One region of the Blastococcus sp. SYSU DS0539 genome, then DNA from elsewhere that is predicted to be linked to it. Evidence: predicted binding sites of a transcription regulator. Region 1 holds the regulator's gene; the other holds the start of a gene.
The links. Region 1 encodes LexA, which represses DNA repair genes until DNA is damaged. Its sites were predicted from a motif close to TCGAACANNTGTTCGA; they were not measured.
Positions count from the first base shown of each region.

Region 2: a site for LexA is predicted at 11,083-11,098, ahead of ACI790_RS07965 (DUF222 domain-containing protein). Genes of this name have one in related genera too.

Region 1 covers NZ_JBJHAF010000001.1:45,722-60,829, forward strand. Annotated here, with positions in the region: gene ACI790_RS00220 (ABC transporter substrate-binding protein) at 1-754, shown strand, start outside; gene ACI790_RS00225 (ABC transporter permease) at 831-2,627, shown strand; gene ACI790_RS00230 (enoyl-CoA hydratase/isomerase family protein) at 2,624-3,412, shown strand; gene lexA (transcriptional repressor LexA) at 3,481-4,245, opposite strand; gene ACI790_RS00240 (LysM peptidoglycan-binding domain-containing protein) at 4,737-4,976, shown strand; gene ACI790_RS00245 (hypothetical protein) at 5,120-5,878, shown strand; gene nrdR (transcriptional regulator NrdR) at 6,273-6,794, shown strand; gene ACI790_RS00255 (vitamin B12-dependent ribonucleotide reductase) at 6,939-9,818, shown strand; gene ACI790_RS00260 (MBL fold metallo-hydrolase) at 10,036-10,614, shown strand; gene ACI790_RS00265 (DUF817 domain-containing protein) at 10,709-11,572, shown strand; gene ACI790_RS00270 (serine hydrolase domain-containing protein) at 11,655-13,085, opposite strand; gene ACI790_RS00275 (hypothetical protein) at 13,317-13,490, shown strand; gene ACI790_RS00280 (hypothetical protein) at 13,511-13,669, opposite strand; gene mgrA (L-glyceraldehyde 3-phosphate reductase) at 13,799-14,833, shown strand; gene ACI790_RS00290 (glycosyltransferase) at 14,950-15,108, shown strand, end outside.
Region 2 covers NZ_JBJHAF010000005.1:52,222-67,329, reverse strand. Annotated here, with positions in the region: gene ACI790_RS08005 (sulfate adenylyltransferase subunit 1) at 1-548, shown strand, start outside; gene ACI790_RS08000 (cytochrome P450) at 545-1,894, opposite strand; gene ACI790_RS07995 (hypothetical protein) at 1,977-2,141, opposite strand; gene ACI790_RS07990 (ATP-binding protein) at 2,218-2,607, opposite strand; gene ACI790_RS07985 (hypothetical protein) at 2,821-3,189, shown strand; gene hrpA (ATP-dependent RNA helicase HrpA) at 3,233-7,177, opposite strand; gene ACI790_RS07975 (MarR family winged helix-turn-helix transcriptional regulator) at 7,382-7,921, shown strand; gene ACI790_RS07970 (MDR family MFS transporter) at 7,918-9,690, shown strand; gene ACI790_RS07965 (DUF222 domain-containing protein) at 9,833-11,056, opposite strand; gene ACI790_RS07960 (zinc-dependent alcohol dehydrogenase) at 11,181-12,350, opposite strand; gene ACI790_RS07955 (hypothetical protein) at 12,347-12,763, opposite strand; gene ACI790_RS07950 (acyl-CoA dehydrogenase) at 12,896-14,734, shown strand; gene ACI790_RS07945 (hypothetical protein) at 14,804-14,965, opposite strand.

The sequences.
Region 1 (15,108 bases):
GAACGCCGACGTGGTGAGCCTGACCGATCCCGAGACGATGATGCAGTGGGCCGAGGACGGCGTCATCGCCGACGCGGAGGTGCCCAACGCGGACGAGATCATCGACGGGCTGGACAATCCGGAGAACCCGCAGGTGCCGTACAGCCTGGTGCCCCTCGGGTTGATGTACAACTCCGCCAACACCGACCCCGCCGACCTGCCCACGACGTGGGAGGAGCTGGCGAACGGCGACTACGGGACCATCGTCAGCGCCGATCCGGGCGCGTCCGGTACCGCACTGTCGTACTACACCACCCTCTCCGGGGAGCTCGGTGAGGGCTGGATGGAGCAGCTCGCGCAGCGTGACGTCATCGTGACCGACAGCAGCCTGGCGCTGGCGCAGCTGGTGCTGACCGGAGAGGCCGACCTGGGCATCCCGGCGATCGAATCAGCGGTCATCAGCACCGCGGCCGAGGGCGAGCCGCTGGCGATCGCTTTCATGGAGGACGGCGTGCCCACGTTCACGAGCGAGCTGGCGATGCTGGCCGAGGCACCCCACCCGAACGCGGCCAAGCTCCTGGTGCAGTACCACCTCAGTGAGGACTTCCAGACCGCGCTGACCGAGCTCGGCGGCCGCAGCGTCCTGCAGGACGGTCCTCAGCCCGCCGAGGGGGCCGACCTGTCCGACGTCACTCTCCTGCCGGCCGACCTCGAGGAGATCGCCTCCCGCGGGGACGAGGTGGTGGCCCGCTTCGCCTCGCTGTTCGGCCGATGAGGGCCGGCACCCTGATCGCCCGCGACCCCACCGAGGAGAACCACCTGTGGCGCTGACCAGTTCAGCCTCTCCCGCCGTGTCGACGACCGACACGGCGGGGGAGGGGGCGACCACCGGCCCGCCGGCCGATCGCGGCCCGAGCCGCCGGAAGGGCACCGGTTTCGAGCGGGCGATGCGGCTGGTCTGGGTCGCGGCCATCCTCGCGCTGGTCGGCTACCCGGTGGCGCAGGTGTTCGGGCAGAGCTTCGTCGCCGACGACGGTGGCCTGACCCTGGACAACTACGGTCTTCTGGCCAGCGAGCCACGGCTGATGGAAGGCGTCCTCAACTCGCTGTGGATCGCGGTCGGCACGGTGATCGGTAGCTTGCTGCTGGGCCTGCCGGTGGCCTGGCTGGCCGTGCGCACCGACATGCCGTTCCGCCGGTTCTTCCGTGGCAGCGCGGTCCTCACCTTCGCCGCCCCGAGCTTCATCGCGGCACTGGGATGGATCCTGCTGCTGGGGCCGCGCAACGGAATGCTCAACACCGCGTTGATGTCGGTCTTCGGGCTCGAGGAAGCACCGTTCGACATCTTCACGCCGTGGGGGATCATCTTCGTCCTCTCGCTGTTCCTCTATCCCTTGGTGTTCCTGCCGGTGTCGGCGGCACTGGAGGGCATCGACCCGGCCCTGGAGCAGGCCGCAGCCAGCCTGGGCGCGTCCCGTGCCCGCGTGCTGCGGACCGTCACCTTCCCAGTGATCCTGCCGTCGCTGATCGCCGGATCGATCCTGGTGTTCGTCAGCGCCGCCGTGATCTTCGGGCCGGTCGCCATCCTCGGCGCTCCGACCGGCTTCCAGACCATCCCGACGGTTCTGCTCAGCCTCATGCAGTTCCCGCCGCGGATCGAGGCCGCCGCGGTCATCTCCGTCCCGATCCTGGTGATCATCGCCGTGCTGCTGGTCCTGCAGCGCAAGCTGGTCGGCGGGAAGAAGTTCACCGTCATCGGTGGCAAGCCGGGGCGGCAGGACGTGACGCACCTGGGCGGTGCCAGCTTCCTCGCCTTGGGATTCTGCTCGCTGGTCGTGGTCCTGAGCCTCGTGCTGCCCTTCGGTGTCCTGCTGGTCACCTCATTCCGCAAGGCGCTCGGCCGGCCTCTGGGGTGGGACAACTTCACCCTCACGGGAAACTACGAGGAGGTCTTCGGCCGGCCGCTGATCGCGGCCGCGATGGGCAACAGCTTCATCCTGGCCCTCGGGGGGACGGTGCTGGCCCTCGCCGTCGCGCTCCTCGCCTCGTGGCTGGTGCACCGCACCAAGGCGCGGAGCAACGCCGTGATCGTGGGAGCCATGGCGGCGCCGCTGGCCTTCCCCGGCGCGGTGCTCGGCATCGGCCTGATCATCGCCTACGCCGGGCAGCCCTTCGGGCTGGGCGGGACGCTGACCATCCTGCTGATCGCCTACGCGGGGAGCGCGCTGCCGCTGACCTTCGCCTACGTCCACGCCGGGATGGGACAGATCGGTGCGGAGGTGGAGGAGGCATCCCGGAGCCTCGGTGCGTCCTGGGCGCGTACGTGGCGGCGGATCACGGTGCCGCTGCTCCGCCCCTCGCTGCTCGCCGCGGGCATGCTCAATTTCGTCCTGCTCTTCCGGGAGCTGGAGATGTCGGTGTTCCTCTACACCGGCGCGAATCCCACCGTGTCAACGGTGCTGTACAGCCTGGCCAGTGAGTCGCTCTACCAGCGGGTGGGGGCGCTCTCCGTGGTGGTCCTGCTCATCAACATCGTGGTGACCGTGTTCGCCATGCGGCTGCTCGACCGTCGACCCGGCCAGTCCACCCGGCGGTCCCGCCGGTCCCCGTCCGTCGCACTCAACACACCACCGGAGGAAGCAGCATGACCGAGATGAAGACAGACGTCGGCAGCGGCGTCCACCTGCGCTACGAGACCCCGCACATCGCCGTCCTCACCCTGGACAGCCCCCCGTCGAACACCTTCGGCTGGGAGAGCCGGCGTTCGTTCATGAGGGCGCTCGACATCCTGGACGCCGACGAGAACGTCCGGTGCCTGGTGATCACCGGTGAGGGCCGGGCTTTCACCGCGGGAGCGCACCTGGGCGAGGAGCAGTCCATCAGCGACGAGCGGCTCAAGGACTACCTCGCCGAGTTCAGCCGGGTGCTCAACGGCGTGCAGAACTTCCGCGCACCCGTCGTCGCCGCGATCAACGGAGCAACCATCGGCGGTGGCCTGGAGTTCGCCCTGTGCTGCGACATCCGGATTGCCTCTACCGATGCCTTCTTCGTCGCGGCGGGTGTAAATGTCGGCCTCATCGTCAGCTTCTGGCGGTTGCCCCGGGTCATCGGCCTGGGCCCGGCCAAGGAGATCCTGCTCACCGGTGCCCGGTACACCGCCGAGCAGGCCCTCAACTGGGGTCTGGTCACCGAGGTCCACGAGCCGGCGGACCTGATGCCCGCGGCCCTGGCGAAGGCGCAGCGGATCGCGACCCGTGCACCGCTGTCGGTCGAGGTCACGAAGGAGGCTGTGAACGGGGCCTTCGAGATGGACTTCCGCGAGGGGCAGGCGCTGCAGACCAAGCGGTTCCTGGAGATGTTCCGGACCGAGGACCACCAGGAAGCGCTGCGGGCGTTCTTCGAGAAGCGCGACGGCGACTACCGGCGCCGCTGACCGAGGCCCGGACGACCACGGCGGGCCCGTCCTCTTCGGAGGACCGGCCCGCCGTGATCATCGCGTTGTCAGACCCGGCGCAGCACCGAGACGACCCGGCCGAGGATCGTGGCCTCGTCGCCGGGGATGGGCTCGTACGCGGGGTTGTGCGGCAGCAGCCACACGTGCCCGTCGCGGCGCTTGTAGGTCTTCACGGTCGCCTCGCCGTCGATCATCGCGGCCACGATCTCGCCGTTCTCGGCGGTCGGCTGCTGCCGGACGACGACCCAGTCGCCGTCGCAGATGGCCGCCTCGACCATCGAGTCACCGGCGACCTTGAGCATGAACACGGTGCCCTCGCCGACGAGTTCGCGGGGGAGCGGGAAGACGTCCTCCACCGCCTGCTCGGCGAGCACGGGACCACCGGCGGCGATCCGGCCGACGAGGGGGACGTAGGTGGGCGCGGAGGCCTGCTCGCCCTCGCGGACCACCGGGGGCTCGACGGCTGCGGCGCCGCGGCCGGCGTCGCCGGGCAGCCGGACGTCGAGCGCGCGCGGCCGGTTGGGGTCGCGGCGGAGCCAGCCCTTCTTCTGCAGGACCGACAGCTGGTGGGCGACCGAGGACGCCGACGACAGGCCGACCGCCTCGCCGATCTCGCGGACCGACGGCGGGTAACCGCGCCGGTCGATCGAGTCGCGGATGACCTCCAGCACCCGGCGCTGCCGCTGGGTCAGGCCGTCACCGTCGGCCGTCCGGTCCGGGAAGGTGCGGACCGACGCCGAGGCGTCGGCCGTGTCCGGGGCGGCGCCCCGGGTCCCGCGTCGGCCGCCGGACGTCCCGCTCGACTCCGTCACGTCTCCTCCTCGCCGGCTGCCCGCGCAGCTGGTCAGCCCTGGTCGTCGCAGCGACCGTAGCGCCGATCGCCGGCCAGTTCAAACAGGCGTTCGAAAGTTGCCGTGTCGCGCCGCTCGTGTCGGACCCATGGGGTAGACATCGGACAAGCGTTCGAATCGAACACACGTTCGGGCCGGGGTGGGTCCGGCCAGGTGAGGGGCGGGAGACGATGGGCAGCAATGCGGCGGTGTCGGTGCGCGGGGGGATGTCGGGCGCGGCGGAGGAGCGGGTTCGGGAGCGGCCGGTGCGGCACCTCCGCGTCCTCCCGCCTGCCCCGCGCGCCTACGCGGTCGTCGCCCCGCCCCGCGGTGGATCGGCGGAACCGGCGGCCCGGTCGGCCGTGGACCGGCGGGGTGCAGGAGCCCGTCGGGGTGCCGGGGAGTGGCCGGCCGAGCCTGGGCTGCCTCCGCTGCGGCTCACCGCGCGCGGCCGGCGGCTCGTGGTGGTCCTCGTGCTGCTGCTCGCCCTGGGCGTGGTCTCGCTGGCGGGTGCGGTGCTGGGGGGCGGCGGGGACGGGCTGGAGCTGATGGGCACCACGAGCGTCGTCGTCGAGCCGGGTGACACGCTGTGGTCCATCGCGAGCGCGGCGGCCGAGGGGCGGGACGTGCGGGAGGTCGTCGACGGCATCCAGGAGCTGAACGACGTGCGCGATTCGGCCATCGTGCCGGGGCAGCTGCTCCACCTGCCCTGATCCGCTCGCCGGCGCCTCCATCGCGGCGCCCCCGACGTGGCGTCCGCCACGGCGAGAGTTTCATAACCCGCCCCGACGACTTCGTCAACCCTCTGTGCTGGCACGTTCACGTTGCGTGCTGATCACCCGCTTACGGTCTGCCTGTGTCGAGTGTCATGGAGAACCGCGCCGCGGTGTTCGCCGGTCAGTCCCAGGCCGTCGAGGTCTACCAGGCGGGCGCCTGGTGGGCGGGTGAGCTGCTGGGCTGGCGGCATGACGACGCGGGGGCGTGCCAGGTGTGGGTGCGCGTCGTCGTCGGTGGGGTCGAGGAGACGGCGTGGACCGAGCTCTCCACCCTGCGGCTGCCCGAGCCGCACACCGCCACACCGGAGGTCGCCGTCGTGGCGGCGCCCCGCGTGACGCAGGACCCGGCTGTCGCTCAGGCGGTGTCCGCGCTGCACGGCGGTCGGCCCGCCGGCGCCGGCACGACCGCCAGCCTCCCGCTGGTCCGGGACCACCGCGAGCGGTCGAACCCGGCCCGCGGCGGTGGGCGTCGTCGTGCGCCCGAGGACAGCGACGTGCAGGCGGACCCGGCGGCGTCGGTCCCGGCGCCGCCGCCCGGGCGGCACCGTGCGCCCGCTCCCGAGGGCCTGGCCGGTCGCCACCGGGCAGCCGACACCGGCCTGATCCCGGTCGTTCCCGCGGAGAGCGGTGCCGACGTGCCGGCCGCCGCGCGGGACGACCACCCCCGGACCGTGGCGTGGTCGGTGCCGCCGGCCCGCAGTGTGCACCCGGTCGTGGCGGCGCCCGGGGGGCGCGGCTGGACCCCGCCCGCCGACATCGAGGCCGATCTGCTCACCCGGCCGATGCGGCTGAGCGACCAGATCCCGCACTCCCGCCGCCCGCGGGTCGACGCGCGCTGAGCGGCGCCTGACCGTGGCACGCCCCTCGTCGGCATCGGACGTCCGGAGGAGTCCGGCGTCGTGGTGCGTCGGGAGCCCCGTCCGCGGCCTGCCGGCCGGGCCGGCGGGCCGCGGCCCGGGGTGCCGTCCGCGCGTCGGCCCGGCGTGTCGTGTGACTGGTGGGGTCCGGTGTTCCGCGTGCGCACGGCAGTGTCGGGGCGGAACACGCCGAGGGAACGATCACTTGCACATCTTGGGTGGGCCGTCCTAGGGTTCCCCTACATCTAGTAGTTACAGAGCTGTAAGCCCGTCCACAGGCTGGTCCCTAGGTTCTCCCCGGCGCATCCACCGGATGTCCCCAGGAGGGTCCACAGCCGGCCGGTGGCGGGTCGCAGAGGGAAGGGGGTGAACCACCGTGCGCTGCCCGTTCTGCCACAACGCCGACAGCCGGGTGATCGACTCGCGCGAGGCCGACGAGGGCGCCACCACCCGGCGTCGCCGGTCCTGCCCCGCGTGCGGGCGGCGGTTCACCACCGTCGAGGAGGCGGTGCTCGCCGTCGTCAAGCGCAACGGCGTCAGCGAGCCCTTCAACCGCACCAAGGTGGTCGCCGGCGTCCGGCGGGCCTGCCAAGGCCGCCCGGTCGACGAGGACCAGCTCAAGCTCCTCGCGCAGCAGGTGGAGGACGCCATCCGCGCCAGCGGCGCGGCAGAGGTGCCGAGCAACGAGGTCGGCCTGGCCATCCTCGGTCCGCTGCGCGAGCTCGACGAGGTCGCCTACCTCCGGTTCGCCAGCGTCTACCGCTCATTCACCTCGGTGGCCGACTTCGAGCGCGAGATCGCCGAGCTCAGGGCCCGCCAATCCGCCTCGCCGACCGACGAGCCCGCCCCACCCACGCCCCGCGCATCCGTCCCGTCCGGCACCGTCGCCGGCACCTGAGAACTGTCAGTGCCATCCGATAGACAGCAGTTCGAGCAGCTACCGATCGCGGCTCTTCCCCAGCCCCCGATCCACCACCGCGCAGCACCACCGCGCAGCCCCGCGAAGCACCAGGCGACACACGACCAGGGAGAGCTCCACACCATGACCGATACCGACGACCGCGTGGCCGGTCCCCGCACCCGCCGCAGCGCGAAGGCGCCCAGCCGGGGCAAGGGCCTCAAGATCAAGCGCGTCTTCACCACCGCCGGTGTGCACCCGTACGACGAGGTGACCTGGGAGCGCCGCGACGTCGTGATGACCAACTGGCGGGACGGCTCGATCAACTTCGAGCAGCGCGGTGTCGAGTTCCCGGCCGAGTGGAGCATCAACGCCACGAACATCGTCACCACGAAGTACTTCCGTGGCGCGGTGGGCAGCTCGCAGCGGGAGAGCAGCCTGCGCCAGCTCATCGACCGCGTGGTGCTCACCTACACCGAGGCCGGCCGCGAGCACGGCTACTTCGCCAGCGAGGGCGACGCGGAGATCTTCGAGCACGAGCTCACCTGGATGCTGCTGCACCAGTACTTCAGCTTCAACAGCCCCGTGTGGTTCAACGTCGGCACGAGCGCCCCGCAGCAGGTCAGCGCCTGCTTCATCCTGGCCGTCGACGACGAGATGGACTCGATCCTCAACTGGTACCGCGAGGAGGGCCTGATCTTCAAGGGCGGCTCCGGTGCCGGCCTGAACCTCTCCCGCATCCGCTCCTCCAAGGAGCTGCTCTCCTCCGGCGGCACTGCTTCCGGTCCGGTCAGCTTCATGCGCGGGGCCGACGCCTCGGCCGGGACCATCAAGTCCGGTGGCGCCACCCGCCGCGCGGCCAAGATGGTCGTCCTCGACATCGACCACCCCGACATCGAGGAGTTCATCGAGACCAAGGCGCGCGAGGAGGACAAGATCCGCGCGCTGCGCGACGCCGGGTACGACATGGACCTCGGCGGCAAGGACATCACCAGCGTCCAGTACCAGAACGCCAACAACTCCGTCCGCGTCTCCGACGAGTTCATGCGCGCGGTCGAGGAGGGCGACGAGTTCGGCCTGCGCGCCCGCATGGACGGGTCGGTGATCGAGACCGTCGACGCCAAGGCGCTGTTCCGCAAGGTCACCAAGGCCGCGTGGGAGTGCGCCGACCCGGGCATCCAGTACGACGACACGATCAACGACTGGCACACCAACCCCGAGACCGGCCGGATCAACGCGTCCAACCCGTGCTCGGAGTACATGAGCCTGGACAACAGCTCGTGCAACCTGGCGTCGCTGAACCTCATGAAGTTCCTCAAGGCCGACGGCACGTTCGACGCCAAGAACTTCGTGAAGGCCGTCGAGCTGGTCATCACCGCGATGGACATCTCGATCTGCTTCGCCGACTTCCCGACCGCGCCGATCGGCGAGACCACCCGCGCCTACCGCCAGCTGGGCATCGGCTACGCCAACCTGGGCGCCCTGCTCATGGCGACCGGCCACGCCTACGACTCGCGCGGTGGCCAGACGCTGGCCGCGGCGATCACCTCGCTGATGACCGGTACCGCCTACCGGCGCTCGGCGGAGCTCGCCGGCATCGTGGGGCCCTACGACGGCTTCGCCCGCAACGCCGACGCGCACGCCCGGGTCATGCGCAAGCACGCCGCGGCGAACGACGCCATCCGCCCGGTCGGCGCCGACGACGCCGACGTGCTGAAGGTCGCCACCCAGCAGTGGCAGGAGTGCCTGGAGATCGGCGCCGACAACGGCTGGCGCAACGCCCAGGCCTCGGTGCTGGCCCCCACCGGCACCATCGGCTTCATGATGGACTGCGACACAACCGGCATCGAGCCGGACTTCTCGCTGGTCAAGTTCAAGAAGCTGGTCGGCGGCGGCTCCATGCAGATCGTCAACCAGACGGTGCCGCGGGCGCTGCGCAGCCTGGGCTACCAGGAGGAGCAGATCGAGGCGATCGTCGAGTACATCGCCGAGCACGGCCACGTCGTGGACGCGCCGACCCTGCGCCCCGAGCACTACGAGGTGTTCGACTGCGCCATGGGCGAGCGGGCCATCTCCCCGATGGGCCACGTCCGCATGATGGCCGCCGTCCAGCCGTTCATCTCCGGCGCGATCAGCAAGACGGTCAACATGCCCGAGACGGCGACCGTCGAGGACGTCGAGACGATCTACTTCCAGGGCTGGAAGATGGGTCTCAAGGCGCTGGCCATCTACCGCGACAACTGCAAGGTCGGCCAGCCGCTGTCCGGTGGCAAGGGCAAGAACGACGGCACCAAGGACGAGGTGAAGGTGGAGGCCACCGCCTCGACCGCGCTCTCGCACCCGGTGCGCAAGCGCCTGCCGAAGAAGCGGACGAGCGTCACCACCTCGTTCAGCGTCGCCGGCGCCGAGGGCTACATGACCGCGGGCATGTACGAGGACGGCAGCCTCGGTGAGGTCTTCCTCAAGCTCGGCAAGCAGGGCTCGACCCTGGCCGGTGTGATGGACGCCTTCTCGATCGGCATCTCGCTGGCCCTGCAGCACGGTGTCCCGCTGGAGACCTACATCTCCAAGTTCACCAACATGCGCTTCGAGCCGGCCGGCATGACCGACGACCCGGACATCCGGATCGCCCAGTCGGTGATGGACTACATCTTCCGTCGCCTGGCGCTGGACCACCTGCCGGTGGAGAAGCGCGCCGGCCTGGGCATCTTCACCGCCGAGGAGCGCGCCGCGCAGGTCTCCGGCTACGGGACCTCCGCGTCGACGTCCACCGTCCAGGAGGAGGAGGTCGACCTGGAGCAGCTGCGCGGCTCCGCGCCGATCGAGACCGCGAAGGTGGAGGAGAAGGTCACCCCCGAGGGCCCGAAGTCGGTCAAGGAGGCCCACTCCTCGGCCGAGCTGCTCGAGCTGGTCACCGGGACCGCCACCGACGCGCCGCTGTGCATGACCTGCGGCACGAAGATGCGCCCGGCCGGCAGCTGCTACGTCTGCGAGGGCTGCGGCTCCACCAGCGGCTGCAGCTGACCGTGCGTCCCCGGTAGGCACGGGGGACGGACGGACAGGGGTGCGAGGACCACGTGCTGGTCCTCGCACCCCTGTCGTCGTCACACCGGGCCGACGTGCGCAAGATCCGTACCGGCGCAGGAGCCGGCGGTCGACCGCCGGATCCTTCTGATCGATGCGCACGGACGGACCACCAGCGGCGCGCCTTTCCCCCGCGCCGGTTGTTACCGTCCGCCGCATGCCCGAGCTGTCGCGCACCGCCCGTCTGGACGTCCTCGTCGAGGGGTACGTGCGGATGCCGCACGTGGCCGGCACGGTCAGCCTCGTCCGCGACGCGGACCGGGTGGTCATCGTCGATCCGGGCATGGTGGCCGACCGGGATCTCATCCTCGCCCCGCTCCGGGAACTCGGCGTCCGTCCCGAGGACGTCACCGACGTCGTGGTCAGCCACCACCACCTGGACCACACGCTCAACGTCGCCCTCTTCCCGGTGGTGCCGGTGCACGACTTCCAGTCGGTCATCGAGGGGGACACGTTCACCCGCCGGGCTGCGGAGGGCACGCAGCTCACCCCCAGCATCCGGCTGCTGGCCACGCCCGGGCACACCCCGCAGGACATCACCACGCTCGTCGGCACGCCGGACGACGTCGTCGCGCTCACCCACCTGTGGTGGACCGAGGACGGCCCGGCCGACGACCCCTACAGCGAGGACCGGGACGAGTTGCGCCAGCAGCGCGAGCGGGTGCTGGACCTGGCCACCCTCGTGGTCTGCGCCCACGGCGCGCCGTTCCGGCCGGGCCCCGCCACGGTGCGCTGAACGACGGCACCGACGACACGGCGACCGGACCGGCGCGGCCGACGCGCGCGAGGGGGAGGCCCGGGACCGGCCGGCACGACCTAGCCTTCGCCGGGTGAGGCAGCTGCTGCGGTTCGCCTGGACCGAGGCGCAGTGCTGCCTGTTCGCCGTCCTGTTCTTCCTCGGACTCGGCCTCGTCCGGATCGTCCCCGTCCCGATCAACCCCGCCGATGCACTGCTGCTGTGGTCCCTCGGCGTCACGCTCGTGCTGTGGCTCGTCGGCTGGGAGACCGGCCGCGAGGTCGCGGTCATCTTCGGCTTCCACCTCGTGGGCCTGGCGCTGGAGCTGTTCAAGGTCGCCCACGGGTCGTGGTCCTACCCCGACACCGGTCTCACCACGATCGGCGGCGTCCCGCTCTACAGCGGGTTCATGTACGCCGCGGTCGGCAGCTACGTCTGCCAGGCCTGGCGCCGGTTCGACCTGCGCATCACCAACTACCGGGCCTGGTCGACCGCCGGGGTGGCCGCGCTGATCTACCTGAACTTCTTCACCTCGCACGTCACCCGGGACGTGCGGCTCCCGCTGGCCCTGCTGCTCCTGGTCGTCACCTGGCGGACGGGAGTGCACTTCACGGTCGGCCGGCGCCGCTACGCGATGCCGCTCGCCCTCTCCTTCGTCCTCATCGGCTTCTTCCTCTGGGTCGCCGAGAACGTCGCCACGCTGCTGCGCGCCTGGCAGTACCCGTCGCAGGAGTCGGTCTGGACGCTCGTCCACGCCGCCAAGCTCGGGTCGTGGTCGTTGCTCGTCGTGGTCAGCATCGTGCTGGTGGCGGCGGTCAAGGCGCGGGAGGGGCAGCTGTACGGCCGGCCCGGCGACCGCACGGTCCTCCGCGCCTACGAGGCGCCGGCCGAGCCGCCCACGCCGCCGCGCGAGGCGGCGGTCGGCCTGTCCCCGGGTCCCGGGGCCACGCCGCGCTGACGCCGGTTCCGCACGGGCCGAGGACGCCGGTTCCGCACGGGCCGAGGACGCCGGTTCCGCACGGGCTGCGGACGCCGGGACGTCAGCGGGTCTCCGGGCGCGGGTGCCCGCCGGTCAGCGCGGTGCGCCGGCGGCGGAACTCCTCGACCGGCCGGCTGGTCACCCCGCCGAGCCGCAGCGACACGACGCGTCCGTCGGCGCCGCGCTCCACCGGGACCGGCTCCCCGGCCGGCCCGAAGCTGGGCTGCGCGGCCACCCGCAGGGTACTCGCGTCGACGATCTCCAGCTCCTCGATCCCCGGCAGCGGATCGGCGAGCGTCGGCCGGACGAGCACCAGCCGCCCGCCGAGCTCGGCGACGTCCAGCACTCCCCAGAGGCTGGCGAACCGGCCGGTGAACGACGCCGGCGGCGGGGTGCCCGGCGGTGGCGCAGGCAGCTCGGCGCGCGGCCGCAGCGCCACGTCGATCAGCTTGACCAGTCCGACGGCCAGCTCCTCGGCCGGGCCGTCGATCGCGTTGGTCAGGACGCTGACCACCAGCCCGTCGACGGGGTCGACGAGCGTCATCGTGATCTGCCCGGGGAAGCCGCCGCTGTGCCCGACGAGGTGCCGCTCGCCCACGGTGGTCAGCGCCATGCCGACGCCGTACCGGCCCACCTCGGTGCCGTACGCGGTGACCACCGACTCCAGGCGCTGCATCAGCCGCTTCGCGTCGTCGGAGAGCAGCCGCTCGTCGCCGAGCACGTGCGCCACCCCGTAGGCGGCGAGCTCCTCGGCGGTCGAGAAGAAGCCGGTGGCCGCCGCCATGGCGCGGGTGTCGACCGGCCCGATCGGCTCGCGGGCGTCCTCGCCCAGCAGCAGGCCGGTGTGGCCGCTGACGAATTCGGCGGCGCGCGCCGCCTCGTGGTCGGACCCGGTGCGGGTCAGCCCGAGCGGCTCGATGATCCCGGCGCGCACGGCGTCGGCGTAGGAGCTGCCGGTGACGGCCTCGATCGCCAGGCCCACCAGCCCGTAGCCGACGTTGGAGTACTTGAAGTGCTGGTTGCGCCGGTGCACCGGCCCGGCGCGCAGCGCCTCCGCGACCACCCCCGCCCGGTCCAGGAACGGCCGCTCGAGCTGCCAGAAGTCGGCGTCCGCGCCGTCGCGGGTGACCCCGGCCTGGTGGCCGAGCAGCTCCCGGACGGTCACCCGGGCCACCGGCGACCCGGCCTCCGCCAGCTCGGTCACGTACCGGCCGATCGGGTCGTCGAGCCGCATCCGCCCGGCCTCGACCAGCTGCAGCACGACGGTCGCGGTGAACGTCTTGGAGTGCGAGGCGATGCGGAAGAGGTGGTGCGGGGTGAGCGGCGCGCCGGTGGAGACGTCGGCGGTCCCGATCGCGGCCGAGAGCAGCAGCTCGCCGCCGCGGCGGACGGCCACCTGCACCCCGGGCACCCGCCGGTGCCGCACCTGGGCGTCCAGCCACGACCGCAGGTAGCCGGCTGCATCGCGGACGGTTCCGGAAGGGGCGGTCACGGACGCCGAGCCTAGGGACCGGGGCGCACCGGCGCGTGGTGCGCCGCCGGGTACGTCAGGTGCCGCAGCGGGGGACGTCGCCGGCGCCGAGCGTCCACTCCGGGAGGCCGGCCCGGAAGGCGTCGTCGCACCCGTCCTGCATCGGCCACCCGACGCCCGGAGTGCAGCCGACCGCCGGGCCGGTTCCCCGCAGGGCTGGACGGCCGGCCGCCGGGGCGGGAGGGTTCGGCCATGACCGAGAACCGCTTTGCCGTCGGGCTGGACGACCTGGAGGCCGGCGTCCGGGTCGAGCGCGCCGACCAGGTCGCCGAGCAGGTCCCGCCCGGCCCGCCGCCGGCCACCGGGTGGAGCACCGACCCGCAGCCGTGGGCCGACGGCGCGGGCGGCGACGTCGACGGCGACTGAACCGACGCGGTGCGGGCCGGTCAGGCCCGGTCGTCGCTCTTCAGCCAGCCGTAGGCGGCGGTGGCCAGGAAGAGGACCGCGCCGAGCAGGAGCAGCCAGAACAGCCCCTCGACCAGCGCGCCGATGATCGAGAGCACCAGCCACACGACCAGCAGGAGTCCGATCAGGCGCAGCAGCACGGGACGCTCCGGGAGACGGCGGGACGGTCGTCGTCCAGCCTAGGACCCGGGGTGCCCGGCCCGGTCCTGCTCGGCGCCGGTCCGGCCGTCGTCGCGCGGGCCGCCGTCGTCGTCGGAAAGGATGCGGGCATGCCTTACTCCGCAGCCGATGACCGCTACGACTCCATGACCTACCGGCGCACCGGCCGCAGCGGCCTGGACCTGCCGGTGATCAGCCTGGGTCTGTGGCACAACTTCGGGGACGACGTCCCGTTCGACCGGCAGCGCGCGATCCTGCGCCGCGCGTTCGACCTCGGCATCACGCACTTCGATCTCGCCAACAACTACGGACCGCCCTACGGCAGCGCGGAGACCAACTTCGGCCGGCACCTGGCCGACGACTTCCGCCCCTACCGCGACGAGCTGGTGATCAGCACCAAGGCCGGCTACGACATGTGGCCGGGCCCGTACGGCCAGGGCGGCGGCTCGCGGAAGTACCTGCTGTCCAGCCTGGACCAGTCGCTGACCCGGCTGGGCCTGGACTACGTGGACATCTTCTACTCGCACCGGCCCGACCCCACGACGCCGCTCGAGGAGACGATGGGGGCACTGGACACCGCGGTCCGCTCGGGCAAGGCGCTCTACGCCGGCATCTCGTCGTACTCGCCGGAGGACACCGCGAGTGCGGCAGCCATCCTGGCCGACCTCGGCACGCCGCTGCTGATCCACCAGCCCTCGTACTCGATGCTCAACCGCTGGATCGAGCGGGACGGCCTGCTCGACACACTCACCGACGTGGGCGCCGGCTGCATCGCCTTCTCGCCGCTGGCGCAGGGGATGCTCACCGACAAGTACCTCGGCGGCGTCCCGGCGGGCTCGCGGGCCAGCCAGGGCAAGTCGCTGTCGCCGGACTTCCTCACCGACGAGGCGATCGGCCACGTCCGCGCGCTGGACGAGATCGCACAGGGGCGCGGGCAGAGCCTGGCCCAGATGGCGCTGGCGTGGGCGCTGCGCGACGAGCGGGTCACCACGGTCCTCGTGGGCGCCAGCAGCGTCGGTCAGCTGGAGCAGAACGTCGGGGCGCTGGCCGAGCTCGAGTTCTCCGCCGACGAGCTGGCCGCCATCGACAGGCACGCCGTCGACAGCGGCATCGACCTGTGGGAGGGCCCCCGCACCGGCGCCTGACCGGGGGACCGCGGACGGCCGGGGATCGAGGTCCCCGGCCGAGGGCGCCACCCGCTCGGGTCTCCTCACCCCTCGGGGGGATGTGCGGGGTGCCCCGGGATGTCGATGCACTCGGGGTGAGCATCGAGCGGGCGGCTCTGGGCCGTCCCACGGGAGAGCGGGACGCCGTTCCCGCGCCGGAGAGCACGTTGCGGCTGGTCGTGGTGCGGACGGTCGCGGTGGCCGCCGTCCTGTCCACCGCCGGCTACCTGAGCTGGCGGCTGGTCGCGACCCTG
Region 2 (15,108 bases), on a different contig from region 1:
ACGACTACCGCGGCTACGCCGGCACCGTCGCCAGCGGCGTCCTGCGGCCCGGCGACGAGGTCCAGGTGCTGCCCAGCGGGCTGACCACGACGATCGCCGGCATCGACGGGCCGCGGGGCCCGGTCGAGGAGGCGTTCGCGCCCATGGCGGTGACCGTGCGGCTGGCCGACGACCTCGACGTCTCCCGCGGTGACCTCATCTGCCGGCCGGCCAACGCACCGCACGTGTCGCAGGACCTCGACGCGATGGTGTGCTGGATGACCGACGAGCCGCTGCGCCCGCGCCAGCGGCTGGCCGTCAAGCACACGACGCGCTCGGTGCGGGCGGTGGTCAAGGAGCTGCAGTACCGGCTCGACGTCAACACGCTGCACCGCGACCTGGACGCCGCCGAGCTCACGCTCAACGACATCGGCCGCGTGCGGCTGCGCACGACGCAGCCGCTGTTCGTCGACGAGTACTCGCGCAACCGGGTGACCGGCCGGTTCATCCTCGTCGACGAGGCCACCAACGCCACGGTCGGCGCCGGGATGCTGGTCCCGGGCAGCTAGCGCAGGGTCACCGGCAGCACCTCGAAGCCGCGGAGGGTCTGCAGGTCCCGGCGCTGCGGCCGGCCGGCCACCCGCAGCGCCGGGAACCGCTCGCCGAGCGCCGCCAGCCCGATCGCGCCCTCCAGCCGGGCCAGCCCCGCACCGACGCAGTAGTGGATGCCGCCGGAGAAGGCCAGGTGCTCGCGGGCGTTGGCCCGGGTGACGTCGAACCGCCCCGGGTCCGGGAAGACGTCGGGGTCGCGGTTGGCCGCGCCGAGGAGCAGGGTCACGCGGGTGCCGGCGGCCACCGTCCGCCCCGCCAGCTCGACGTCGGCCCGCGCGGAGCGGCCGGTGAGCTGCACCGGGCTGTCGAGCCGCAGCACCTCCTCGACGGCGTCGTCCCAGCCGGCGTCGCCCGCGCGGAGGGCGTCCCACTGGTCCCGGTGCGCGTCGAGGAGGACGACGGCGTTGCCCAGGAGGTTCACCGTCGTCTCGAAGCCGGCGCCGAGCAGGAGCAGCACCGTGGCGTGCAGCTCCCGGTCGGTGAGCGCCTCCTCCGGCGGCAGCGTGACCAGCCGGCTCACCAGGTCGTCGCCCGGCTCGCGGCGCAGCCGGGCGAAGTGGCCGGCCAGGAAGCGGTGCATCGCGCGCAGCGCCTTCTCGGCGGCCAGGAAGCGGCGCAGCGGCAGCCCGGGGTCGAGGGTGGCGGCGGCCGCGGCGCCCCAGCGCAGGAAGTCCTCGCGGCGCTGCACGGGCACGCCGAGCAGCTCGGCGATGACCAGCACCGGTAGCTGCGCGGCGTAGGCCGCCACGAGGTCGACCGGGCCGTCGCGGCGAGCCAGGTCGTCCAGGAGGCGCTCGGCGGTGCGCCGGACGGCCGGCTCGAAGGCCGCCGTCGCCCGCGGGGTGAAGGCCCGGCTCACCAGCCGGCGGAACCGGGTGTGGTCGGGCGGGTCGACCACGAGCATGGACGGCGGCTCGGCGACGCCGGCCGCGGTGGGGTCGTCACCGAACTCCAGCGCCCAGCGGATCACCCCGGGTGCGCCCGACCGGTCCCACCCGACGCCGAACCGCTCGCTGCGCAGCACCTCCTGGGCGACCGGGTGCGACGTCGTCACCAGCCCCAGGCTGCTGCCCGTGAGCGGGCCGCGGGCGCGCAGCTGCTCGTAGAGCTCGTAGGGGTGCTCGCGCAGCGCCGGGTCGCGCATCAGCCGGCCGACCAGGTCACCCCGGCGGGCGCTGCGGTCCAGGTAGACCGCCGGCAGGCCGTGCCGGACGGCCCAGCGCACCGCGGTGCGGGCGGGGCGGACCACCGGCGCGAGCGCCGCTCCGCGCAGGGCCGGTCGCGGTCCGGCTGTGGTGCTCATCACCGCAGTCTGTCAGCGGCGCCCGGAACGCGGCACCGCCCCCGTCCCGGACGGGACGGGGGCGGTGCGGGACGTCGAGGCGTCAGGCCCGGTCGGTGGGCGCGGGCGCCGAGCCCGGGTCGCCGTCCCAGTCCTTGCCCGCGACGTCGGCGTTCTCCGACGCGCTGTCGGTCTGGCCGGCGACGCTCTCGATCATCTCCTCGTCGGAGACCCCCTCACCGGCAGTGTGGGCGTTCGGCTCGCTCATCGCGCAGTCCCCTTCCTTCGGCTTGCTTCCTCTTCGCCGGTCCCCGATCGACGGCCACGGCAAACCAGCCGGTGGGTCACAGCCGGGGCGGCCGCAGCTCGAACCAGACCCGCTTGCCGTCGCGGTGCTCCTCGCACCCCCAGCGGTCGGCGAGCGCCTCGACCATGAGCATCCCGCGGCCCCGGGGCCGGTCCGGGGAGAGGTCCAGCACCTCCGGGCGGGTGGACGAGCAGTCGACGACGGCGAGCCGCAGCCAGTCGTCGGAGAAGGTCGCCTCCAGCGTCAGGCAGGCGCTGCCACCGACGTGGTCGACCACGTTCGCGACCAGCTCGGTGACGAGCAGCGCCGCGTCGTCGGCGTCCTGCCGCGCGCCCCACGACCGGAGCAGCTGGCGCACCAGGCGCCGGGCCGCCGGAACGCTCGCGGCGACCGGCGGGAGGTCCAGGGAGGCGGAGAGGGTGGACATGCGGTGTTCCGTTCTGCCGGCGGACGAGGGGAAGCGGCCTGCGCGCCCGGTGCTGTCCTCATCGGCAGGAAGGGCGGGGAACTGGATAGGTTGCGCACAACTATCGCGAGTCGGACGGCCGGACGCAACCCCCGTTGCGGTGCGTGTCGGCCGTGCGCAACCCAACTGCGGTTACAGTGCCCCCGTCCCGCTCGCCGACCCGTGAGGAGCAGCTTGAGCGCCCCTCGCCGGACGCCCGACGACGTCGCTGTCGCGGCGCTCGAGCACCTCGTCGGTTGCATCGGCACCTCGATCGAGGAACTGGAGCGCGCCCGTACGCGCGCCGAGAAGCTGCTGGTCGACCGCCGGGCCGGCCGCCCCTGGCTCGAGCTGGTCACCGCCGAGAGCCGCCCGCTGGTCGTCGAGAGCATCTCCACCGTGCTCGGGACGCTGGCCACCGCCGGACACACCTGGCGCCGGGAGGAGGCGGCCGCACTGCACCGCGAGCAGGTGAGCATCAACCGGATCGCCGCCCTGTTCGGCGTCACCCGGCAGCGGATCTCCGCGCTGCTCCGCGAATCCGGCGGCGACCCCACCGCCTAAGCTCCCCGGGCGCGTCGTGCGCACGACGCCGGGAGGAGCCCTCCTAGCCGAGCAGGGCGTCGATGGCCTTGTAGATGCGCTGCTCGGAGACCGGCCGGGGAGTGCCCACGTTCTGCGCGAAGAGGCCCACCCGCAGCTCCTCGATCATCCAGCGGATCCGGGTGACCGGGTCGTCGGGCGCCCCGGTCGGCGGCACCTGCCTCCGCAGCTGCTCGTACTCGGCGGTCACCGCCGCCACCTGCTGGGTCCACAGCTCGTCGCGCACCGCGTTGGCCGGCAGCTTCTCCAGCCGGTGCGCCATCCCCGTCAGGTAGCGGACGACGTCGGGCAGCCGGCGACGTCCGGTCGCGGCGACGAAGCCGCGGTGCAGCAGCCCGGTCATCTGTCGGCGCAGATCCGCGACCGCGAACTCGGGCACCCGGCGGCCCGGCGCGGCGCCGATGGCCGTCGCCACCTCCCGCGCCCGGGTCAGCACGGCCTCCACCCGGCCGACGAGGTCGACGGTGAGCGGCTGCAGCTGCGCCTTGGCCGTTCCCACGAGCGCCGCGAAGGCCTCCGGGTCCCGGGGCGGCCCGCCCGCCGCGGCGATCAGCTCGTCGGCGGCCGCGTCCACGCAGTCGGCCACCAGGTCGGGGATCTCGCCGTCGGGGTTGAACTGCAGGGCGAGGCGGGTGGCCGGCCCCAGCCGCTTGACGACCTGCTTGACCGGCGAGCCGGCCACCAGCACCAGCAACCGCCGGGCGCCGCGCCATGACAGCCGGACCGCCTCGGCCTCGGTCGCCACCACGCGGACGCCGACGGTGGCGCCCTCGTCGACCAGCGCCGGATAGGCCGTCACCACGTGCGTCCCGCGGCGGACCTCCACCGTCCGGGGCAGCGTCCCGAACTCCCAGGTGGTCAGGCCGGTGCGCTCCAGCTCGGAGGCGGCGCGGGCCAGGCTGGCCCGCGCCTGCGGGGCGACCTGCGCCGTGAGCGCGGCGAGGTCCTTGCCGGTCGCCAGCGGCCGCTGCTGGTCGTCGAGCACCCGGAAGGTGGCCCGCAGGTGGTCGGGCACCTGGTCCGGCTGCCAGGCGTCCGGCGGGACCAGCACTCCGGCGGCCCGGCGGAGCTCCCGCTCCAGCGCCGGCAGCAGGGCCTCCCCGGGATCGATCTCGGGCAGGACGGCGCGGACCCGGTCGGGGATCGGGACCAGCGCCCGGCGCAGCTGCTTGGGCAGCGTGCGCAGCAGCGCCGTCACCAGCTCCTCGCGCAGCCCCGGGACGGTGAACGCGAGCGACTCACCGGAGGTCCGCTGCACCACCGCGTCCAGCACGCCGAGCGGCACGTCGACGGTCACGCCGTCCTCGGCCGCGCCCGGCGCGAAGGCGTAGGCGAGCGGCAGGGTCAGGCCCTGCGTCAGGTGTACCTCGTCGGGGTAGTCCTCCGGCCGCACCTCGGCGGCCACGGCCGCGTTGGTCAGCATCTCCGGGGTGAAGGTGAGCAGGTCCGGCTGCCGGTGGCGGGCCTGCTTCCACCAGCGGTCGAAGTGCCGGGTGGAGACGACGTCGGCGGGGATGCGGGCGTCGTAGAGCTCGAACACGGTCTCGTCGTCGACCGCGATGTCCCGCCGGCGGGCGCGCTCCTCCAGCGCCGCGACCTGCTCGACCGCCCGCTGGTTCTCGGCCCAGAAGCGGTGGTGCGTCGTCCACTCCCCCTGGACCAGCGCGTGCCGGATGAACAGCTCCCGGGAGACGACGGGGTCGATCGAGCCGTACTGGACCCGCCTGCCGACCACCAGCGGCAGCCCGTAGAGGGTGACCCGCTCGGTGGCGACGACGGAGCCCCGCTTGGCGTCCCAGCGCGGCTCGGAGTACTGGCGCTTCACCAGGTGGTCGGCGAGCTTCTCGACGGTCTCGGGATCGATCCGGGCCACCGTGCGGGCGAACAGCCGGCTGGTCTCCACCAGTTCCGCGGCGACGACCCACCGGGGCGGCTTCCTGGCAAGCGGGGTACCCGGTGCGATCACGAACCGGGTGTTGCGGGTGCCGAGGTACTCCCGCCCCGGGCGCTTGTCCCCCTTCGCCTGCTCGACCTGCAGCCCGACGTGGCTGAGCAGCCCGGCCAGCAGCGCGGCGTGGATCCCGCGCTCGTCCGGTTCGGCAGCCGGCTCGCCGAGATCCATCCCGAGCCGCCGGGCGGTGCCGCGGAGCTGGCCGTGCAGGTCCTGCCACTCCCGGATGCGCAGGTAGTGCAGGAACTCCCGCTTCACGGTGCGGCGGAACTGGTTGCCGCTCAACGCGTCCTGCTGCTCGCCCAGGTAGCGCCACAGGTTGAGCAGCGCCAGGAAGTCGGAGTTCTCGTCGGCGAACCGGGCGTGCAGCTGGTCGGCGGCCTGCTGGTGCTCGCTCGGCCGCTCCCGCGGGTCCTGGATGGTCAGGCCGGCCGCGATGACCAGCACCTCGTCGAGCACCCCGCGCCGGTCGGCCTCGACCACCATGCGGGCCATCCGGGGGTCCAGGGGCAGCGCGGCCAGGGCCCGGCCGGTCTCGGTGAGCTTCCCGTGCTCGTCGAGGGCGTGCAGCTCCTCGAGCAGCGCCAGACCGTCGGCGACGGCACGGCGGTCGGGTGGGTCGACGAACGGGAAGTCCTCGACCGCGCCGAGGTCGAGGGCGGCCATCTGCAGCAGCACCGACGCCAGGTTGGTGCGCAGGATCTCCGGATCGGTGAACTCCGGGCGGCCGAGGAAGTCCTCCTCGGTGTAGAGCCGGATGGCGATGCCCGGGCCGAGGCGGCCGCACCGGCCGGAGCGCTGGCGGGCCGAGGCCTGGCTGACCGGCTCGATCGGCAGCCGCTGGACCTTCGTGCGATGGCTGTACCGCGAGATCCGCGCGGTGCCCGGGTCGATGACGTACCGGATCCCCGGCACGGTCAGCGACGTCTCCGCGACATTGGTCGACAGCACGATGCGCCGCCCGGTGTGCGGGGCGAAGACCTTGTGCTGGTCGGCCGCCGACAGCCGCGAGTACAGCGGGATGATCTCGGTGTTGCGGAGGTCCCGCTCCGCCAGCGCGTCCTGGGTGTCCCGGATCTCGCGCTCCCCGGCGAGGAACACCAGGATGTCGCCCGGACCCTCGGACACCAGCTCGTCGACGGCGTCGAGGATCGCGCTGACCTGGTCCCGGTCCTCGTCGGCCTCCGGGTCGTCCGGGTCGACGACGGGGCGGTAGCGGACCTCCACCGGGTACGTGCGGCCGCTGACCTCGACGATCGGGGCCCCGGCGAAGTGGGCGGCCACCCGCTCGACGTCGATGGTCGCGGAGGTGATGACCAGCTTGAGGTCGGGACGGCGGGGCAGCAGCTGGGCCAGGTAGCCCAGCAGGAAGTCGATGTTGAGGCTCCGCTCGTGGGCCTCGTCGAGGATGATCGTGTCGTACTGGCGCAGCAGCCGGTCGCGGCCGATCTCGGCGAGCAGCACGCCGTCGGTCATCAGCTTGACCAGCGTCGAGTCCGACACCTGGTCGTTGAACCGCATCTTGTAGCCGACGGCGTCGCCCAGCGGCGTGCCCAGCTCCTCGGCGATCCGCTCGGCGACGCTGCGCGCGGCGATCCGGCGTGGCTGCGTGTGGCCGATCCGGCCGCGCACCCCGCGGCCGAGCTCCAGCGCGATCTTGGGCAGCTGGGTGGTCTTGCCCGATCCGGTCTCGCCGGCGACCACGACCACCTGGGCGTCGCGCAGGGCCGCGGCGATGTCGTCCCGCCGGGCGCTGACCGGCAGGTCCTCCGGGTAGCTGATCGCCGGGACGGCGGCGCGGCGGCGCGCGATCCGCTCCTCCGCGGCGGCGACGTCGGCCGCGATGCGCTCCCGCTGCTTCTCGCGGGACGGCACGTCCCTGGTCCGCCGCAGCCCGTCCAGCCGGCGGCGCAGCCGGTGCTCGTCGGCGAGGGTGAGACCGGCGAGACGCTCCCGGAGGTCGTCGCGCGCCCGGAGGTGGTCAGGCGGGGCACTCACGGGCGGGCTCGCGCTCCTCTCGGACGGACGGGGGTACGGGCGGATCGTCCCCGGGCCGGAACCGGAGAACCCGCACCCCAGGATCGCACTGCCGCCACGACGCCCGCAGGAAGGTGCGGCGGATCACCATCGGTGCACGGTGCAACTGGTTGCATGCTGCGAGCAACGACTTGTACCGTGCAAGGCCCCGTCCCTGGAGTCGCAGTGCCCCCCACGACCTCCCCCGAGCCGGCCGGTGACGCGCTCCGCCGCGCCGAGGTGGACACGCTGTCCGAGCAGGTGCCCCGGTTCATGCGCCTGGTCCACGCGCTGAAGACCCAGGTCGCCGCCCCCGATGCGCGTGACCGCGCCGCGCTCGTCCTGCTCTACCCCCTGGTGCGCCAGGGGCCGCTCCGGCAGGGGGCGCTGGCCGAGCTCCTGCACGCCGACCCCTCCACGATCAGCCGGCACGTGGCCGCGCTCGTGGACCAGGGGCTGGTCCGCCGGGTGGCCGACGAGAGCGACGGCCGGGCGAGCCGCCTGGTCGTCACCGAGGCCGGCCACGAGGTCCTGGAGACGCTCCGTGCCGAGCGGGCCGCCCACCTCGAGCGGGTGACCGCCGGCTGGGACCCGGCCGACCTCGCCACCCTGACCACCCTCTTCGGCCGGCTCCTCGACGACCTCGCCGCCGGCCTCCCCGGAGCCACGCCCGAGCAGCCCGTGCCCGAACGCGCGAGCACCGCACGAACGAGAGAGACCCGATGAGCCAGTCCACCCGCACCACCGCGGCCGGCCGCCGCGACGCCCGTGCGGCGGCCGCTGCACCGGACGCCGGTGGCGTCTTCAGTCACCGGCAGATCGTCACGATCCTCGCCGGGCTGATGGTCGCCATGTTCCTGGCGGCCCTCGACCAGACGGTCGTCTCCACCGCGATCCGCACGATCGCCGACGACCTGCAGGGCTACGACCTGCAGGCCTGGGCGACGACGGCCTTCCTGATCACGTCGACCATCTCCACGCCGCTGTACGGGAAGCTCTCCGACATCTACGGCCGGCGGCCGTTCTACCTGTTCGCCATCGCGATCTTCATCGTCGGCTCGGCGCTGTGCGGCATCGCCGACACGATGTACCAGCTGGCTGCGTTCCGGGCAGTCCAGGGGATCGGCGCCGGTGGGCTGATGTCGCTGGCCCTGGCGATCATCGGTGACATCGTGCCGCCGCGGGAGCGCTCCCGGTACCAGGGCTACTTCATGGCCGTCTTCGGCACCTCGAGCGTGCTCGGCCCGGTCATCGGCGGCTTCTTCGCGGGCCAGGGCACGCTGCTCGGCGTCGACGGCTGGCGCTGGATCTTCTGGATCAACGTGCCGCTCGGACTGCTCGCCTTCGCCGCGGTGTGGCGGGTGCTGCACCTCCCGCACGAGCGCCGCGAGCACCGCATCGACTGGCCCGGCGCGCTCGCGCTGATCACCTTCCTCGTCCCGCTGCTGGTCGTGGCCGAGCAGGGCCGCACCTGGGGCTGGACCTCGTCGGCCGCCGTCACCTGCTACGTCATCGGCGCCGTCGGCTTCGTGCTGTTCGTGCTCGCCGAGCGGCTCTACCGCGACGACGCGCTGCTGCCGCTGCGGCTCTTCCGCAACCGCAGCTTCGCGGTGAGCGGCATCGGCTCGGTGGTCATGGGCGCCGGCATGTTCGGCGGCCTGCTGCTGCTGCCGCAGTACCTGCAGATCGTGCAGGGCTCCAGCGCGACCGTCGCCGGCCTGCAGATGATCCCACTGGTCGCCGGCATCATGGTCGGCGCGCTGAGCTCGGGCATCGCCATCTCGAAGACCGGCAAGTACAAGATCTTCCCGCTCGTGGGGATCGCGCTGATGGTGGTCGCGCTGCTGTCGATGTCGTTCCTGGTCGAGTCGGACACCTCGATCTGGACGCTGGTGCCGTTCATGGTGCTGCTGGGCCTGGGGCTGGGCTTCAACTTCCAGCCGGTGATCCTCGCCGTCCAGAACGCCGTCTCCCCCCGCGAGATGGGCGTGGCCACCTCCTCGGTCACGTTCTTCCGCCAGATGGGCGGCACCATCGGGACGGCGGCCTTCCTGTCGATCCTGTTCACCCGGCTGCCGCAGGACATCGACGACGCCGTCCAGGACGCCGTCCGGGCGAACCCGGAACTGGCGCCGCAGTTCCAGCAGCTGGGCGCCGGGAGCGGGGCCAGCCTCGACGACACCTCCTTCATCCAGGAGCTGCCGGCGGCGGTGGCCGAGCCGTTCAAGGTCGGCTTCTCGAACTCGATCGACCTGGTGTTCCTCATCGCCGCCTGCGTGGTGGCGGTCGGCTTCTTCGTGTTCCTGTTCCTGCCGCAGCTGGCACTGAGCAACAAGTCGGGCATCCAGGCCCGGCAGGGCGAGGCAGCCGGGACGGCGACCAGCGATCCGGAGGACCCGGCCGAGCAGGCCACCGAGGCCGTCGGCGCCGCCGCACCGACCTCGGTCCCGCCGCCGGTGGGCCGGCCGGGCGACCGGCCCGACGCTCCCCGCTGAGCACCCGCCGTCCCGGCCCGCCGCCGTCCCGGCCCGCCGCCTCGCGGAGCGGCGCCGCGCCGCGCGGTGCGGGGGCGGCGCCGCGCGGGCGCGCCGACGGCCCCTCCCGGATCGCCGGGAGGGGTCTGCGTGCGGAGGGAGCTCAGCCGGTGCGGGAGTGTTCGGCCTCTCCGGTGACGCGGGGGAAGATCAGGATCTCGGTGCCGTCGGGCCGATAGGTGTGCCATCGGCCCCGGGAGTCCCGGACGATGGTGAACCCGTGATGCACCTTGGTGTGGTGCCGTTCGCACAGCAGCCGCCCGGAGTTCTCCAGCGACGTCTCGCCGCCGTCGATCCAGTGCACGAGATGGTGGACGTCGCACCAGTGGGCGGGGGCGTCGCAGCCGGTGAACACGCAGCCACCGTCGCGGGCCTCGACCGCGCGGCGCAGCTGCGGTGGCACGACGCGGTGGGTGCGGCCGTAGTCCAGCGGTTGCCCCTCGGGGCCGATCACGATGCGGGCGACGCTGCCGTCGCAGGCCAGCCAGCGGGCGCGGGCGGCGGAGATGGTGGCGCCGAACCCGAGCCGGGCGGCGGCCGGTCCGGTCGCCGGGTCGACCAGGTCGTCCGGATCGACGCGGACGACCACGTGCGGCTTGACCGTGCGCATGATAGGCAGGCCGCCGGCGGCCAGGGCGTTGTCGCACAGCTGGACGAGGGCGTCGGCGGACTGCTGGGCGCGGGTGCGGGTGTCCCCGGCCGGGCGGGAGGCCTGCACGATCGACTCGACCGCGGCCTGCAGCTTCTCCCCGCCCACGGCGTCCAGTTCGCCGCGCAAGGACAGGGATCCGTCGGCATGCCGGACGAAGGTCAGCGACCGGCCCTCGGTGGGATCGGGCTCGGGACCGTCGGGGTCGAGCCGGGCCAGGTAGTGGTGCACCACCTGCCGCAGCTCGGCATACGGCCGGGACGCTGCCACCTGCGCGAGCGCGGCGTCGACCCCCGCGAGGTCGACGCCCTGCTCCGCGGCGGCGGCCAGGTTCGCCGGTGAGGCGACCGGGGCGATGACCACCACGGCCTCGGCGGTCAGCTCGCCCCGGTCGAACGCAGCCGCGACCGCCGGCAGCTCGGCCAGCACCCGGCCCGACCGCACCGCCCGTGAGGCCGCGCCGGCCGAGAAGCGGGCGTGGCCGCGCAGCCAGGCGGCCATCGATGCCTTCCCGTCGTGCTCGGCGGCCTGGGTCACCTCACACTCCCGCACCGTGCGGGCCACCTGCGCGGCCAACCGGTTCTGCGCGGTCAGCAGACCGGTCAGCCGGTCCAGCAGCTGCGGGCCGATCCGGCCCGACAGGTCCTCGGCCGCGAGGTCGTCCAGCGCGGCCGACAACCGGGCCAGCGCCTCATCCCCGGAGGCCGAACAGATGTACGAAGGCTAGCCGGTCCGATCGACACCGACAACCCGAAATCGCAGGTCAGCGCCGAACAAGACCCCCAAAGCGCAGGTCCGCGGGTCAGGGGCGGAAGACCGCGCGCACGCAGCCGTCCTCCTTCTCCTTGAACAGCCGGTAGCCCTCGGGCGCCTCTGTCAGCGGCATCACGTGCGTGGCCAGGTGCTCGGTGACCAGCTCGTCGCGCTGCATCCGCTCGAGCAGCTCGGGGATGTACCGCTGGGCGTGGACCTGGGCGCCGCGGATCGTCAGCCCCTTGTTCATCGCCGCACCCAGCGGGAACTTGTCCACCATCGCGGCGAAGACGCCCAGGGTGAACACCGTCCCGCCCTTGCGGCAGGCCATGATCGCCTCCCGCACCGCGGTCGGCCGGTCGGTCTGCAGCCGCAGCTGCTGCTTGACCTGGTCGTAGATCCCGGGCGTGCCGGGGGCGTGCGCCTCCATCCCCACGGCCTCGATGCAGACGTCGGGGCCCCGCCCGCCGGTGCGCTCGCGCAGCTCCGCGACGACGTCGGTGGTCGTGTAGTCCACCGCCTCGGCACCCACGTGCTCCCGCACCTGCGCGAGCCGCTCGGGGATCCGGTCGATCACCACGACCTGCTCGGCGCCCAGCAGCATCGCCGCGCGGGCGGCCATCTGCCCCACCCCGCCGGCGCCCCAGACGGCGACGACGTCGCCGGGCTTCGTACCCGCGAGGTCGGCACCCATCCACCCGGTCGAAGCCGCGTCGGACGCGAACAGCGCCCGGGTGTCGGAGACGCCCTCGGGCACGACGAACGTGCCGACGTCGGCGTAGGGCACCCGCATGAACTCGGCGTGGCTGCCGGCGTAGCCGCCCATCGCGTGCGAGTAGCCGAAGCACCCACCGGGCGACTGCCCCCACAGCCCCTCGGTGATGCCGGGGTTCGGGTTCCCGTTGTCGCAGAGGGAATAGAGCTCCTGCCTGCAGTACCAGCAGCTGCCGCAGGCCGCGAACGGCGCGACGACCACCCGGTCGCCGACCTTCCGGTCCCGGACCTCCTTGCCGACCTCCACCACCTCGCCGATGAACTCGTGACCCATCACGTCGCCGGCGCGCATGAACGGGATGTAGCCGCCGATCAGGTGCAGGTCCGAGCCGCAGGTGACCGACTGGCTGATCTTCAGGATCACGTCCCGGTCGTTGAGCAGCGTCGGCTCGGGGACGTCCTCCACCGACACCTCGTTGACGCCGGTCCAGGTCGCGGCCTTCACAGCACTCCCTCCTTCGGCGCCTGCTCGGTCATGCCCTCCAGGGCGGCGCCCTGCGGCGTCGGCGTGCGGACGCCGTGCGGCTGCGGGTCCACCCGCAGCACCTCACCGGTCTCCAGCCGCTGCTTGGCCTCGCGCAGCGCGGCTCGCAGCTCGCCGATCTCCTCGTCGGTCGGCGGCTCCCGGAAGCGGGCCGCGAGCTCGGTGCCCTTGTCCGCCGGCGCGGCAGCGATGCGCACCTCGACCCGTTCGCCGAAGCGGTCCAGCGGGGCCGGAGGGGACACCGCGGAACCCACCTGCTCCGGCGCCTTGAGCACGGTCACCGCCCGCCAGCGGCGGGCCGCGGTCGCGGGGTCGTCGGTGACCGACGCCTGGCCGACGCCGGGCAGCCGGACGTGCTGGAGCGTGCTCAGCAAGGCACCTCCCGCGCGGCTGACGATCGCTGGTAGGTCCACGGGAGCTCCTCGGTCGACGGCGGGCCCCGGTCGGTCGACGGCGGGCCCCGGCCCTACCCGCGGTCGGCCGGAGAGCAACCGGCCTACTGTGAAGTGGTTCGCACCGCCCCGGAGACCCGCGCCCTGGAGACCCTCGTGCCGTCGTCGTCGCTGATCCTGTCCCGCCGTGACCTGGACTTCCTCCTCCACGAATGGCTCGACGTCGAGTCGCTCACCAAGCGGCCGCGCTTCACCGAGCACTCGCGGGAGACCTTCGACGCGGTCATGGACCTCGCCGAGCAGATCGCCGCCGACCACTTCGCGCCGCACAACCGCACGGCCGACGAGAACGAGCCGCACATGGTCGACGGCAAGGCCGTGCTGATCCCCGAGGTGGCCAAGGCGCTCAAGGTGTTCACCGACGCCGGGCTCATGGCCGGCTCGTTCGACGAGGAGTACGGCGGCATGCAGCTGCCGCACACCGTCGGCCAGGCGGTGTTCGCGTGGTTCAAGGCGGCCAACGTCGGCACGTCGGCCTACCCGTTCCTCACCATGGGCAACGCGCGGCTGCTGCTCGCCCACGGCAGCCAGGAGCAGATCGACACCTTCGTCCGGCCCGAGCTGGAGGGCCGCTGGTTCGGCACGATGGCGCTGTCGGAGCCGCAGGCGGGCTCGTCGCTCGCCGACATCACCACCAAGGCGGTGCCGCAGGACGACGGCACCTACCGGCTCAGCGGCAACAAGATGTGGATCTCCGGCGGCGACCACGAGCTGACCGAGAACATCGTCCACCTCGTGCTGGCCAAGATCCCCGGCGGTCCGCCCGGCGTGAAGGGCATCTCGCTGTTCATCGTGCCGAAGTTCCTGGTCAACCCCGACGGCAGCCTCGGCGAGCGCAACGACGTCGTGCTGGCCGGGCTCAACCACAAGATGGGCTACCGGGGGACGACGAACACGCTGCTCAACTTCGGCGAGGGCGTGCACACGCCGGGCGGGCAGGCCGGCGCGGTCGGCTACCTGGTGGGCGAGCCGCACCGCGGCCTCACCTACATGTTCCACATGATGAACGAGGCGCGGATCGGCGTCGGGGTCGGCGCGACCGTGCTCGGCTACACCGGCTACCTGCACGCACTGGACTACGCGCGCACCCGGACGCAGGGCCGCCCGGCGGGCGCCAAGGACCCGGCCTCGCCGATGGTGCCAATCATCGAGCACACCGACGTCCGCCGGATGCTGCTGGCCGCGAAGTCCTACGCCGAGGGCGGCATGGCGCTGGGCCTGTACTGCGCGCGACTGGTCGACGAGGAGCAGACCGCCGACACCCAGGAGGAGCGCGAGCGCGCCCACCTGCTGCTGGACATGCTGACCCCGGTCGCCAAGGCCTGGCCCTCCCAGTGGGGGCTGGCCGCGAACGACCTGGCGATCCAGGTGCACGGCGGCTACGGCTACACCCGCGACTACCCGGTCGAGCAGTTCTACCGGGACAACCGGCTCAACCCGATCCACGAGGGCACGCAGGGCATCCAGTCCCTGGACCTGCTCGGCCGCAAGGTCGTGATGAGGGGCGGCGCCGGGCTGCAGCTGCTGGGCGAGACGATCGCGGCGACGACGGCCCGCGCGGCCGGCACCGAGTGGGCGGGCTTCGCCGCCGACCTCGACGCCGCGGTCGCGCGCATGGGTGCGGTCACCGCCACGCTGTGGGGCACCGGCGACCCCGACCTGGCGCTGGCGAACTCGCACGTCTACCTGGAGGCGACCGGCCACATCGTGGTGGCGTGGCTGTGGCTCGAGCAGGCGCTGGCGGCCGAGGGCGGCACCGGCGCGTTCTACGAGGGCAAGCGCGCGGCGGCCCGCTACTTCTGGCGCTGGGAGCTGCCGCGCACCCGCGGGCAGTTCGACCTCCTGGAGTCGCTGGACCGCACGGTCCTCGACACGTCCGCCGACGTCCTCTAGACCCGCACAGCACGGCGCCCCGCCGCTCCCGAGGGAGTGGCGGGGCGCCGGTCGCGCGTGAGGGGGAAGCTAGACCCGGACGGCCTCGGAGGCGGAGTGCCGCCCGTTCGAGGCGCGGCTGGCCGCGCGCTTCTCCTGCTCGTACCGGGCGGTGGACTGGGTGCCCATCGCGATGACCAGGGCCGTCAGGACCAGGAAGCCCAAGAGGGTCACGGCCGGCCACAACATCATCAGATCAATCTCCTCGAGAACCATCGGGTGCCGCCGCCGGGTCAGGGGCGGACAGCACGTCGTCGAGGCACTGTGTCCCCCGTCCGACGCCGTCTCAATCGTCGCTTCGGCCACGTCACCTGACTGAGTGTGAGCAGAACCAC